2 regions of the Butyricicoccus sp. genome follow, and region 1 is predicted to be linked to the other one. Evidence: riboswitches for the same ligand, from Rfam matches in the RefSeq annotation. Region 1 holds a riboswitch; the other holds the start of a gene.
The links. Region 1 has a riboswitch for cyclic di-GMP ahead of ACWVX6_RS10390 (S-layer homology domain-containing protein). Riboswitches for the same ligand answer to the same signal wherever they lie in the genome.

Region 1 (7,279 bases):
ATACGGCCCCTCCTTTCGTGTCCGAAATGATCCTGCCGTCCTGTATCGTCACGATGCGTTTTGCCATCTGTGCAAGATGGTTGTCATGCGTGATGAGGATGATGGAGGTTCCCTGCTCATTGAGTGCAGTCAGCTTGCGCATAATATCCAGACCGGAAGCAGAATCCAGATTGCCGGTCGGCTCGTCCGCCATGATGATCGGCGGCTTTGCCGCTACTGCCCGCGCGATCGCAACACGCTGCTGCTGTCCGCCGGACATCTCGCCCGGACGGTGATCCATGCGCTTTTCCAGACCGACCGAGACTAACGCCTCCTGCGCCAGACGGCGGCGTTCCTCCCGCGGCATACCGCGGTAGATGAGCGGCAGCTCGACGTTTTCCAGCGCCGTCAGCGCCGGAATCAGATTAAAGCCCTGAAAGATAAACCCGATCTCCCGGTTGCGGATACCGGACAGTACGGACGGCTTCATATCGCTGACCAGCTGCCCGTTTAGATGATAGGAGCCGTAGGTTGGAATATCCAGACAGCCGAGAATGTTCATCAGCGTGGACTTGCCCGAGCCGGACTGTCCCAGAATGCACAGGAACTCCCCCCATTGCACCTGCAGCGAGATGTCATCCAGTGCACGCACTTCGTTTTCTCTTCCTTCGTTGTAAATCTTGCTCATGCGCTGAACGTCAATTAACAATTCAGCGCGGCGCTCCGTGTCAGGAGTCTGCGCGTTTCTTTCCCACATAAGCGCGCCCTCCTTAACCGACGGACATGCCGTCACCCGACATTTCGGCATACAGATCGCTCGGACCGGCGAGGAATACCTCGGTGCCCTCTTCCAGACCGCCGAGGATTTCCGTGTTGGTCGAATCGGCAATGCCGGTCTCAACCGGTACAAGCTGATAATCCTCCGGAATGCCTTCGGTACCCTCGGGGATCGGCAGGGTTTCCTCAAACGGAATCTCGTTTCCGTTCTCGTCCGTCAGCGGCTTGGCGAATACAGCTGTGCCGCTGTCCGTGTTGACGATAGCCGACGACGGTACCATCAGGCAGCCGTAGGACGAGGCCGTCGTGATTTTATATTCGATCGACATACCGCTGTAAATTTTCTGTCCCTCCAGCGGATCCACCGAAATGACCGCCTTGAAGGTCGGCATGCTGCCCTGCCCGTTACTGGAGTTCTGTGTCGGCTCCAGCGCAACCGACTGTACCTCGCCGGTCAGCGAAATCTCGGAGCCGTCCGAAGCGTACATCGTCATAGTCGCCTGCTGTCCCTGCTGCACCGAGCCGATATCCATTGAGGAGACCTCGGCGTTGACGACAATATCATTCAAATCAGCAACCACAACGAGCGTCTCCGAGCCGGTCGCCTCCTGTCCTTCAACGGCGTTCAGGCTGACAACAACGCCGTCTATCGGAGAGGTAACGGTCGAGTTCTGAATCTTCTGCTGCAGTTCGGCAATGTGTGCCCGCTTTTCGTCTGCAACCGTCTTTGCGCTGGCAACCGTGCGGTTTGCCGCCGCAATACCATTCTGCGCGGCTGAAATCTCATCCTGAGAAGCGTCACTCGACAGGGACATGATAAGCGCACCGCCGTTGTAGGTGCTGTAGCTTGTGCCGTTCAGCTTGATGATCTCGCCGCTTATCTGTGCGGTGACGGCTTCCTCGCGGCTGTATTCCAGTGTGCCTGCGTTCGCCGGATAGATCGCACCGAGGCGTCCGGCATTGATTGTCGCTGTGGCTGTCATGCCCTTTGTCAGCGAACCAGGGTTATTCACCGTAATGCCGACGCGAATAACGCGCACACCTTCACTCGAAATCTGCTGCGCTGTCTCGACCGACGATACCGTACCGCTCACCTCGCTCATCGCAGAAGCGATGGATACCGTGGCCGCCTGTCCGGTGCGAATGCTGCGGGCATATTCGGCGCTGAACGCCAGCGTCAGCTTCATCTGGCGGTCATTTACCATGTAGCCGATGACCTGTCCCTCGCTCACCTGCTCACCGACACGGAAGGACACATCCTTGTTGTCCGAATCCTTCGTCGGAATCAGTTTGCCGGTAAACGGCGCCGTGATGTGCAGACGGCTCAGTTTTCTCTGCGCCGTGCTCAAGTCGGACTGTGCCTTGGAGACCTCCAGCTGCGCGTCCGAGACACCGCGTTCCGCCTCGGTCAGCTCCTTTTGTGCATCCGCAAGCTCCTTGCGGGTTTCGGTCGGGTCGATCACCAGCAGCGGATCGCCGGTGTGCACCTCGTCGCCCTCGGCAACCAGCACCTGTGTTACCTTGCCCTTAACCTCCCGGCCAAGCTCCTCACGTTTTTTGGCAGCAGTAACGCCGCTTCCCTCTATGTAGGTCTCTAGATCGCCGCAACTGACCGCAGCCGTGGTTTGCGTCACATTCTCCGTGCCCGCATCGCGGGATTTCACCACAGCCCAGATGCCGCCGCCAAGCAGCAGCGCAACCGCCGCCGCCGTAATGCCGATACGCGCACCCTTGCTCAGTCTGCGCTTTTTGCGATTCATTTTGTCTGCGTATTTGTTGCGCTTGGGCGACGCCTCGGCTGCAGGCTCTGCCGCGATTTCATCCTGTACCGCAGGCACTGCCTGCGTCTGCTCTAAAGGCGATTCTTCCTGTTTTTTGTGTCTGCCGAATACCTTCTTCTCGTTTTGACTCATACTATGATGTCCTTTCTGTTCTCTATCCATTATTGATAAAGCGGCATAGCCGCCCTATTTCCACGTAAATCTGTGCTTGTAAAAGGTTAAGCATCCTAATCTGAGTGAATATGACTTTTTCAGCGGCACCTCCACTGCCGCTTCCGATCGCTGTCAGACTTTCTCGGGATTCGTTCCCCTGTCCGCATATTGCACATTTGTGCATCGGACATGTATTACCATCATATTAGCATATTGCACAAATCCTTGCAAGACATGTTTGCTTACAATTTAGTGAAAAACACATCCGGACGGTTGGGTGACGGGCGGAAACGATAAGTTAGAATAAGCTAACCCATCTGCAGTATATACCGTAACTAATAAGGCTGTATATGTCTGTGCTTTCCTTTATTATATGAGCAGAGCAGGTTTTATGCGCTGTCCAAAAGTAAATTTTCAACGCTTGTTTTCCTGCGCTGGCAAAACGCGTTTGCTTATCATATTTTCTGGCTTCCGTCACAGCATTTGCATCTCATATTTCGACCTTTGGTGCGCAACCTACTATCAGCAAAACCCAACACACCAAACCGAATCGAAAAGGAGCGAACAAACATGACTAACACGAAAAATGGTTCTAATCAGGGCATGGTACCGGAAGCACGCGCGGCAATGGATCGCTTCAAAATGGAGGCAGCTGCCGAGGTCGGCGTAAACCTCAAGCAGGGCTATAACGGCGATCTGACCAGCCGTCAGGCCGGCTCCGTAGGCGGTCAGATGGTGAAGAAGATGTGTCCCGTACATACTTCAAGCTTCGCGCGGGAAAATCGCACCGCGGTCGGGCACTGTGTGAGCGTTCAGTATATTGCCGGGTGGATATAGCGCAGTCTATATGCCTATCGCACAGCATTGCCTTATCTGTGAATAACCATCAGATCTTCCTCATCTTCCCTCGCATGAGATAAGAAAAACAGCGCACAGCTTGCTTTCGCTTCGCTGTGCGCTGTCGTTTCCCGTGGACTATTATGTTCTTTTGTTTTTAACTAAGTGACATTGCCCTAAAGTCGGGAGATTTTTTACTTTTCCAGTTCGGTCCAGTCACGAGTTTCGCGCAGCTTGCTCCACTTCTCGTGCTTGTTTTCCTTGATGCCGTAATAGTGGCTGTTCGTAGCCTCCTGTACGGCCAGGTAATACCATGTGGAAGTATCGGAGTTGTCGCTCCACTTGATCATGTCGTTGTGCAGGTCCTTTGCAGTCTCCGGAAGGCGCTTGAGGACGCGGTTTACGAGCGTCATCGCCTCGGCACGGGTGATCTTGTTATTCGGACGGAAGGTGCCATCGGTATAACCGTTGATCCAGCCGTTGTTGGCAGCGGCGCTGATTTCGTCCTTTGCCCAGTGGGATGCAATGTCGCTGAAGTCAACAGCGGTCGTGTTGGCCTTGTCGTCAAAACGAGCTGCGATCGCAGCGAACTCCGCACGGGTGATCGGCGCATTCGGATTGAACTTGCCGTGGCTGTCACCCTTTACGATGCCCATAGCGCTCAGCGTAGAAACAGCGTGGTTGTACCATGCGCCGGCTGCTACGTCGGAGTAGCTGTTGGACTTGGTGGAGTTTGCATTGCGGGTCTCATCGGTGAGCAAACGGAAGAAGATGGTTGCTACCTCAGCACGTGTAATGCCGTTCTGCGGACGGACGGTGCTGTCCGGATAGCCTACGATGTAAGCATAGTGGTCATCGCCGTTCAGACCGGTCGGTACATTATCCGGAATGGTAACGGTGGGCTTGCGGCTGCCGCCGCCACCGCCGCCGGAGGATTTTTTCGTAAAGGTCCATACGCCGTGCAGCGTAAGGTCTGCGGTCAGCTGCTGCTCGCCAGTCAGAACCGTACCGTCATCCTTTTTCCAGCCGTTGAAGGAGAATGTACCGTTCACGCCATCCTTCGAGCCGGACACGCTGGCCGGAACCTCTGCAACGGTATAGCTGCTGCCCTTAACCAGCGTCTGCTTTGCCGGAGCGGTATAGCCTTCCGGCAGGTCACCGGTAACATCATACGTCAGCGTGTACATCAGCGGATGCGCTGCCTTGAGCGTAATGTACTGCGTGTCCTTTTCAACCGGGGTATACTCATCAATATACCCGTCAGCCGTTTCCGCCGTCCAGCGGCCGATCGGCTCACGAACGCCCTGCGCAGCATTCCATTTATACCAACCGTCATGATACCAACCGGTAATCTCCATATTGTCGGAGGACAGAATGCGGTCGCCGCTCATGTCCTTTGCATTCGGGAGCGTAAAGGTCGAGTTGCTGAAGAAAAACAGGTCGTCGCCTGCGGTCGCTGCGGTATTGTTATACACTGCGCTGTTTGCCGCGATGTTGATATTGGACGCAGTCGCGTAGATGCCGCCGCCGTAGCCGGATGCGATGTTGTTGCACAGTGCGCTGTTTGCCACGATGTTGATGTTCGTGGAAATATTTGCATAGATAGCACCGCCGTAGGAAGCGTTATTTTCTAAACAATTGGTGTTATTGCCAATCGTCAGTTCTTCTATCTCATGAACAGCAATGGCACCACCATAGACGGCGGAATTTTTCTCAAAGGTGCAGTCTGTAATATCGAGCGTTCCATGGTCAACATACACCGCTCCGCCCATATTATTTGTGACATTTCCCGAAAAAGCGGAGCCAGTAATGGCGCATTTCACATTTCTAGCCAGCTGAATTGCTGCTCCAGCAGCCTTTCCGGAGTGGTTTTCTTCAAAAGTGGAATTTACAATCGTTGTATTGCCACTGCGAGACTGTATTGCTCCGCCCTGATTTTTTTCAAACCGACATTTTGCAACTTCAAGGTCTCCTTCCCACTCAATTGCACTGCCGGAACCAGCATTTTTCAGAGTGCCGTTTTTCACAATAAGTTTTGAGGGCCAACAATTTGAGCTACCGGTTCGCCAGATACACTTCTGAGAATTTCCATCAATACTGTATTGGTTCAAATCGATGGTTAATTCGCCGTCAAAATTCTTAGTTACTTCAACTTTGACACTCTCTGTAATATCTTTCAGCAGTTCAATGGTGTCGCCCGGCTTAGCCGCTGCCATCGCGTCAGCAACAGTCGGATACATGGTATCGCCGATCTTTGCAGCGTTTTTCGGTGCTTCCGGTTCTGCCGGAGTTTCCGGTTCTGTCGGGTTCTCCGATTCTGCCGGAGTCTTCGATGTGGATGTGCTGCCTCCTGCAGTGGTGTTCTCACCTGCAGGTTTTACGTCCTCAGAAGGCTGACCGTCCTCGGAATTTGTGTCCTTAGGAGACTGGCCTTCCGTCTTAGGCGCTTCGGGGTTTGTGTCCTCAGAAGACTGACTGTCCATCTGAGACACTGCGGGATTTGCGTTTGTTTCATTTTGAGCAGCAGACTGAACCTGCTCCTGCGTTGTCATTTCTTTCTGCTCCGTTTCATCCGCTGCAAATGCGAACGGAGACATCGTCAGCATCATGGATGCCGCCAGAATGCTGGCTAAGAATCGATTATTTTTTCCTGTTTTCATCATGAAAACCCCTCCTTCAATAGTAAAAGACTACTATGAAGAAGCTGCATTAGGAAACCGGCTGCCATGCGGAATACCTTCCGTTTAGGCCCTTGGCTTTGCGAGACCGGCTTTCACCGATGGTGCCCTTGTCTGTACAACTTACTCCTTATCGAGTAGCACAGATGGTTGGTTCTTTTTGAAATGGCTGTTGGCAACGCAGAATGGTTGTTCAGTCTCCAAATAAAATACCCCCTTTACAGCGCGCATAGCTCTGCAAGGGGGTAACAAAGTACCTTTGGCAACCGGCTGCCATGCGGAAGAAAGTCTTCCGTTTAGGCCCATTTAGCTTTGCGACACCGGTTTTCACCGGCTGTGCCTTTGTCTGTACCTGTACCCCTTTACGGAAGTCATGCACAGAATTTTACGATCTTTTCTGTCGGCAGACACGCCGGACTGCATACACAGCCCTTTGCCTGCGCAGGACAGAAATCCTCCGGATCCTCTTCTTTAGTATACCATAAATGCCCGCGAACAACAAGCAAATACTGTAAAAACGAAGAAGAGTTTCAATCCGGAATCGCTTTTTATGCAAGAAATCGCCGCTGATCGGGCATAAACATATCCAATCAGGACCATTTGCATACAAAATAAAATGAAAAAGTGTTAAGCCGCAGCTACTGCAAGCGCATCGCTGGTGTTGGTGTAGGTCAGCGGAGATACACAGTCATGCAGGGTTTTTGCGTTCTTCACGCTGCGGGTAACCGCGTAGGTCAGATCAATCTGATACCACTTGCCATTCAGGTTTACCTTGTTCCAAGCATGGTAACTGGAGCCGACATAGCCCTTAGTCAGTGCGCACGGGATGCCCTGGCTGCGGCACATTGCTGCAAACAGCGAGGAAAAATCGTAGCAGATACCGGTAGTGCCCTTCAGGGTAGCGGCGGTATCCGGGATGTACTTGGTGATCTTGCCACTGGTGATCTCATTCACCAGCTTGTTATCATAAGTATAACGGCTTGCCATATAGTTGTAGATGGCGATAACCTTAGCCTCGTCGGTCTTAGCGTTCCTGCAGAGTTCAGCAGCCTTAGCGGATACCGTATCACCCTT
Region 2 (7,279 bases), on a different contig from region 1:
CATGATTGCCCGAGCGGCAAGGATGCTTCCTTCTCTCTCGATAAGGGCAACGGCAAGTACACCGTAACGCTGTACCGCAACGTTTCCGGTACGTCCTATCAGCAGGTCGAGTCCAAGTCCATGAACGTAACCGTTAAGGACAGCTACGCTCCGTATCTGGTTTCCACTTCCGAGGTTCAGTTCTCCAAGGGTGATACGGTATCCGCTAAGGCTGCTGAGCTCTGCAGGAACGCCAAGACCGACGAGGCTAAGGTTATCGCCATCTACAACTACATGGCAAGCCGCTATACTTATGATAACAAGCTGGCAAATGAGATCACCAGCGGCAAGATTACCAAGTACATCCCGGATACCGCCGCTACCCTGAAGGGCACCACCGGTATTTGCTACGATTTTTCCTCGCTGTTTGCAGCAATGTGCCGCAGCCAGGGCATCCCGTGTGCACTGACCAAGGGTTACGCCGGCTCCAGCTACCACGCTTGGAACAAGGTAAACCTGAATGGCAAGTGGTATCAGATTGACCTGACCTATGCGGTTACCCGCAGCGTGAAGAACGCCAAAACCCTGCATGACTGCGTATCTCCGCTGACCTACACCAACACCAGCGATGCGCTTGCAGTAGCTGCGGCTTAACACTTTTTCATTTTATTTTGTATGCAAATGGTCCTGATGGGATACGTTTATGCCCAATCAGCGGCGATTTCTTGCATAAAAAACGATTCCGGATTGAAACTCTTCTTTGCTTTTACAGTATTTGCTTGTTGTTCGCGGGCATTTATGGTATACTGAAGAAGAGGATCCGGAGGATTTCTGTCCGGCTCGGGCAAAGGGCTGTGTATGCAGTCCGGCGTATCTGCCGACAGAAAAGATCGTAAAATTCTGTGCATGACTTCCGTAAAGGGGTACAGATACAGACAAAGGCACAGCCGGTGAAAACCGGTGTCGCAAAGCTAAATGGGCCTAAACGGAAGACTTTCTTCCGCATGGCAGCCGGCTGCCAAAGGTGCTTTATACCCCCTTGCAGAGCTATGCGCGCTGTAAAGGGGGTATTTTATTTGGAGGTTGAAACTGCATTGCATTCTGAGATTATCGCAAACCCACAAACACATGATCTGTGCGGCTCGTTGAGGAGCAAGTTGTACAGACAAAGGCACCATCGGTGAAAGCCGGTCTCGCAAAGCCAGGGGCCTAAACGGAGGTTTTTTTCTCTCCGCATGGCAGCCGGTTGCCAGAAATACATTTGCAATCCCTCTCGATCAGCATGCACGCTGACCAAGGAGGTATTCCTATGTTAAAAAAGAATATGCGTAAACGTCTGCTCGCAGGAGCACTTGCGACTATCATGGCGCTGACCATGTGCCCGACCTGGGCGCTGGCCGACGATGAAGGCATCACTACCCTTCCGGCACCGGAAGACCAGATGCCGGTTGTCGACAGTACTCCCGCAGAAGACACCATTCAAACTCCCGATGCTGGGACCCAAGGACAGCCTGAGGCTCAGGATCCTGCACAGGCACCGTCCGGCGGTACGGACATCGAGGAGACTGGCAATAATAGCAATTCCAATGAAAATGATTCTCAGAATAATGATGCAGTAAGCAATTCTCCGACGGATACAATTAGCGTGCAGGAGGTTCAAATCGACCGCGCATGGAATTGGCAGCAGGAAGCCAAGTACTTCGTGCTTCTGCCGAACCGTGATAAGCCGACGAGCGGCGAAAGCCAGGGCCAAGAAAGCTACCTGCCGAATGACACCTCGGACGGCGGCGTTACCGACCGCGACAATTTCAAAGGCTACAAAGGCTATCTGACCGCGAAGGGCAAGAAGATTGCTGATAAGAATTACAGCATCTACGATGCCACGAACGGTTATACCAAGATTGATGGCGTTGAAAGCGAATATCTGGATCCTCCGGAAAACCTCGGTTTCTTCACCAAGGCCAACTGGTCGGAAGATGGCAAAACCTACATCAAGGATTCCAATCCCTCTGATCCGTTCTCGGTACTGGGCGAAAACTTTAATGTGAATAATATTAGAGTTGTATGGTACACCATTAAGTATCAGGTAGACGGCTATCATGTCGACGGCTATGTAGCCGGTGTTCCGGTTAAGGTTACTTATCATTCTAACTATGGTACTATCCCCGGCACGACCGACGATTCCCGCGAAGTTGCTGCAATGAGCGGTGATACATATACCGTTCTTGATAACATGTTCACCGTCCCGACCGGATTCAGCTTCGGCGGCTGGTATGTTGACGGTAACAAGTATGAAGTTGGCTCTAAGCATCTTCTGATGACCGACCTGCATCTGTACGCAAAGTGGATTCCGAATCCGTATACTGTAACTTGGAAGATTTCTGAGGACGCAGAGGATTCTCTCGATACTCAGGCGGTAAACTACAATGGTTATCCGACTAAGGATCCGAAGGATCAGGCAAGCAAGGCTTCTGACACTCAGTATGATTACAGGTTCAAGGGTTGGAAACTAGCAGGCACTGCAGATACTGCACTGGTTAATCCGAAGGAACGCGCAGTGACTGCGGACGTAACCTACATTGCGGTATTCGAGCCGGTAACGCGCCAGTACACGGTAACTTGGAAGAACTCGGATGACGCTGTAGATCCTCTCGATACTCAGGCGGTAAACTACAATGGTTATCCGACTAAGGATCCGAAGGATCAGGCAAGCAAGGCTTCTGACGCGCAGTATACTTACGAGTTTGCAGGTTGGAAGCTGGTAGGCACTGAAGATACTGCACTGGTTAATCCGAAGGAACAAGCAGTTACTGCGGACGTAACCTACATTGCAGTTTTTAAGCCGATTGCCCGCCAGTACACCGTAACTTGGAAGAATGCTGATAACGCTGTAAATGCTCTCGATACTCAGACGGTTGCTTACAACAACAAGCCGACCAAGGACCCGAAGGATCAGGCAAGCAAGGCTTCTGACGCGCAGTATACTTACGAGTTTGCAGGTTGGAAGCTGGCAGGCACCGCAGATACTGCACTGGTTGACCCGACTACTATCGCAGTGGTTAAGGACGTAACTTACATCGCAGTATTTAAGCCGATTACCCGCCAGTATACCGTAACCTACTACGTTGACGGCGAGAAGCAGGGTGACGAGGAGACTTATAACTACGGCACTCGGGTAAAGATTCGTGACAACGCTGTTAAGGAAGGCCACACCTTCTCTGGCTGGAAGATTGGTAACGAAGCTGCAAAGGAATTCAATATCAAGAGCAACGTTATCATCCAAGGCTTCTTTACACAGAATACGCAGCATTACACCATCAACAAGCACTTCTACAACGAGAAGGACGTTGAGGTTAAGGTAGAGAACGGTAAGACCAAGACCGGCAATGAGTATGCACTGGTTGCTGAGCTTTACAAGAATGATGCGGTAAACCAGACCGTTGACGGCAAGACCTACGTTTACGTTCCGGGTCTGACCAAGGTTACCGATAACCTTGAAAAGCTGACCAAGGACGTTACCATCGACCTGTACTACTACCTTGACGTCAAGGGCGGTGAGAAGCCGGACGAGACCGGCAATGGCACCCCGGACGCATGGGAGTACCGTCTTGCATTCAAGGTTGTAAACGGCGAGTGGAACAACGGCGGCAACGCTGACATCGTTGTTTACGTTCCGTTCAAGGACTATAAAAACGGCGATGAGCTCAAATACGTTGTGGTTCCGATCACCCGTATCCCGGCCGTGGGTGACAAGCCGAACTCCGGCTACCGTGCTGGTTCTTGGGATACGACTCCTGTCGGTAATGCAAAGGTTGAGAAGGACACCGTCTTCACCTATACCTATGCGAAAAAATCCTCCTCCGGCGGCGGCGGTGGCGGCGGCGGCCGCAAGCCTACCGTTACCATTCCGGATAATGTACCGACCGGTCTGAACGGCGATGACCACTATGCTTACATCGTAGGCTATCCGGACAGCACCGTTCGTCCGCAGAACGGCATTACCCGTGCTGAGGTAGCAACCATCTTCTTCCGTCTGCTGACCGACGAGACCCGCAATGCAAACTCTACGAAGACCAACAGCTACTCCGACGTAGCAGCCGGTGCATGGTACAACCACGCAGTTTCTACGCTGAGCGCTATGGGCATTGTAAAGGGTGACAGCCACGGCAAGTTCAATCCGAATGCGCCGATCACCCGTGCGGAGTTCGCTGCGATCGCAGCTCGTTTTGACGACAAGGCCAACACGACTGCTGTTGACTTCAGCGACATTGCATCCCACTGGGCAAAGAACGAAATCAGCGCCGCTTCCAACAACGGCTGGATCAACGGTTATACCGACGGCACCTTCCGTCCGAATAACAAGATCACCCGTGCCGAGGCGATGACGCTCGTAAACCGCGTCCTCAAGCGCCTTCCGGAGACTGCAAAGGATCTGCACAACAACATGATCAAGTGGAGCGACAACTCCGATACTTCCGCATGGTATTACCTGGCCGTACAGGAGGCTACGAACAGCCACTATTACGACATCAAGGGAAACAAGCACGAGAAGTGGAGCAAGCTGCGCGAAACTCGTGATTGGACCGAACTGGAAAAGTAAATACTTTCCTATAAGGGCGAACGAATCCCCCGGCCATTGGTCGGGGGATTTTATTGCGCTGATAGTTTTTTTCTAAAGGAAACAAATTTCGGCAAATTTTTCTTGTTAAAATTATAACATATTGTCCTTGTGGTTTTTATATCATAGGTTCATAATAGGGATTGCCGAAAGGGAAAAGAGGAATTAAAGTTGACTACGTTGTCATGCCGCAGTGGAAGCTGTTTCTGGTACAGCTGCTGAACATCGCCGGCCTTGGTCCGATCTTCGGCGCACTGCAGGGCGCTCTATGGGGTCCGGTCGTATTCCTGTGGATCACATTCGGTACCATTTTTGCCGGCGGCGTACACGATTATTTCTCCGGCATGATCAGTGAGCGAAACGACGGTGCCTCCATCGCAGAGGTTACCGGCAAGTACCTCGGTCACACCATGCAGAATATCATGCGTGTGTTCTCAGTTGTACTGTTGATCATGGTTGGTACGGTATTTGCAGTCGGCCCGGCCGGTTTGATCGTTACGCTGTGCAAGAGCAACGGTGTGTCCGGTGTGCTTTCGACCACGCTGTTCTGGCTGATCCTCATCCTGGTTTACTACTTTATTGCAACCTTTATTTCGATCGATAAGATCATCGGTAAGGTATACCCGCTGTTCGGCATGTGCCTGATCATCATGGCGGTCGGTGTTATCATCGGTATCTTCACCAACCCGAATTACACCATTCCGGAGATTTGGTCTCACCTGTACAATATGCACCCGTCCGGTACGCCGGTATGGAGCTTCATGTTCATCACGGTTGCATGCGGTGCAATTTCCGGCTTCCATTCCACGCAATCGCCGCTGATGGCGCGCTGCATGAAAAACGAGAAGCAGGGTCACTTCGTATTCTACGGTGCAATGGTAGCCGAAGGCATTATCGCACTGATCTGGGCGGCAGCCGGCTGTGCTCTGTATGAGGTCACCGGCGGTCTCAACACCGGTCTGGCGGAAGCGCTGGCAGGCGGTCAGTCCGCAGCGATCTACGATGTATGCTCCAAGACCATGGGCGGCGTTGGTATTGCTCTGGCCATGATCGGCGTTGTTATCTGCCCGATTACTTCCGGTGATACCGCATTCCGTTCCGCTCGTCTGACGCTGTCCGACTGGTTCCACATGGATCAGAGTTCGTACGCAAACCGCCTGAAGCTGTGCATCCCGGTACTCGGTATCGGCGCTATCCTCGGCATCGGCAATGCGACCGGTCTGATCGACTACACGGTTATCTGGCGTTACTTCAGCTGGACCAACCAGACGCTCGCTATGATCGTTCTGTGGGCAGCAGCTATGTACCTGTTTACCGAAAAGAAGAACTTCTGGATTGCAGCTGTTCCGGCTACGTTCATGAGTGCAGTTTCCTGCACCTATTTCATCCTCGCACCGGAGTGCCTCGGCAGCCTGCTGAACAGCAAGACGGCGGACGGCGCGGTAATTTACAATACCGAAGTGGCGTACCCGATCGGTATTGTATTCGCGGCACTGCTGCTCGCACTGTTCATCCGTGCGACCAAGAAGCGCGGCGCAAAGAAATCTGCTTGAATATAATAGCATTGCTGCAGCCGGCCGTTCCTTTGTGCGGTCGGCTGCGGCCATCCATAACGATAATTGCGGGGTGACGGAAAATGTTGAAACCTTATCCGCTCAGCGCGGGACGTATTGATGACGCGTCGCTTGCCGAGGATAAAAAAACCTGTCGGAAAATCGGTCCGTGCGGCATCGGCAGGCATGCCCTCTATTTGAACAGCTTTTTTGTTGACCGGCGGTATTATGTTCCGTTTTCCATGGTAACGCGTGTGTACAAGCGCGTTGCGATGAGCAAGGGCGGCTTTTCCGGCAAGGGCATTTTCGCCACGCTGTCCTATCTGGTCGTGGAGTTCGACGGCGGACAGAAGGTGTGCAATTTCAAGTATGAGCAGCAGGTCGATGAGTTTCTGAGCGTTATCCGAGCTGAGCACCCGTCTATTCCGTGTGTCAGCGCGGCGGCAGAGCAGCGCATTGCCGAGGAGAAGGCTCGCCGGGAGGAAGAAGAGCGCAATCGTCCGCCGATGAGCGCACAGGCGGAGAAAACCGTGCAGGCACTCGATAACGCAATCGACTATCTGGAGCGCCGTCCTGAGCTGACCGAACGACTGAGCGCAGCCGCAAAACGCCGCCGGAACTTTCAGTGTACGAACGGCAGCTACCGCTGGGCCGCTATGGCGATCACATTGCTGGGATTTGCGGCGCTGGCTTACGGTATCGTTTCCTTCGTGCGTCACGGCTCGTTCTCGATTTATTTTACGCTGTTCGGTCTTGCCGCGATTTTCACGTTTGCAGGCTTCAGCGTCCTGCCGACAGCACGCAACAACCGTACCTCCATCATGCAGAATGATGCGCAGGCACAGGAGAAAATGCAGGCTTACCTTGCGGATTATATGAATTTCCCGCTGCCGGCCCGCTATGCACATCCGGTTGTGCTGCGCCGCATGCAGCGTGCCGTCATGGATGGCCGCGCAGTGACCGCTGCGCAGGCGCTCGACGTTGTGAAGGCAGACCTGAAGGCGCTGAACGCGGATGTCACCGTCTCGCAGGAGGAATACGATGAGGTTGTCGCCATCAAGCCCATATTCCTCAATGCGGAGTATCAGTGATAATCAAATGATACAAAAATCCCTCCCGGTTTATGATC

Region 2: it holds a riboswitch for cyclic di-GMP, as region 1 does, so the genes downstream of both, ACWVX6_RS01915 (S-layer homology domain-containing protein) here and ACWVX6_RS10390 (S-layer homology domain-containing protein) in region 1, are expected to answer to the same signal.

Annotation. Positions count from the first base shown of each region.
Region 1 is NZ_CDRQNY010000042.1:168-7,446, reverse strand. It holds gene ACWVX6_RS10405 (ABC transporter ATP-binding protein) at 1-736, opposite strand, end outside; gene ACWVX6_RS10410 (ABC transporter permease) at 1-2, opposite strand, end outside; gene ACWVX6_RS10400 (HlyD family efflux transporter periplasmic adaptor subunit) at 750-2,669, opposite strand; gene ACWVX6_RS10395 (alpha/beta-type small acid-soluble spore protein) at 3,261-3,527, shown strand; gene ACWVX6_RS10390 (S-layer homology domain-containing protein) at 3,722-6,190, opposite strand; cyclic di-GMP riboswitch class I at 6,237-6,324, opposite strand; cyclic di-GMP riboswitch class I at 6,464-6,556, opposite strand; partial or broken gene ACWVX6_RS10385 (transglutaminase-like domain-containing protein) at 6,833-7,279, opposite strand, start outside.
Region 2 is NZ_CDRQNY010000003.1:60,988-68,266, reverse strand. It holds gene ACWVX6_RS01920 (transglutaminase-like domain-containing protein) at 1-633, shown strand, start outside; cyclic di-GMP riboswitch class I at 910-1,002, shown strand; cyclic di-GMP riboswitch class I at 1,140-1,233, shown strand; gene ACWVX6_RS01915 (S-layer homology domain-containing protein) at 1,289-4,579, shown strand; gene ACWVX6_RS01910 (carbon starvation CstA family protein) at 4,741-6,150, shown strand; gene ACWVX6_RS01905 (ATPase P) at 6,234-7,241, shown strand.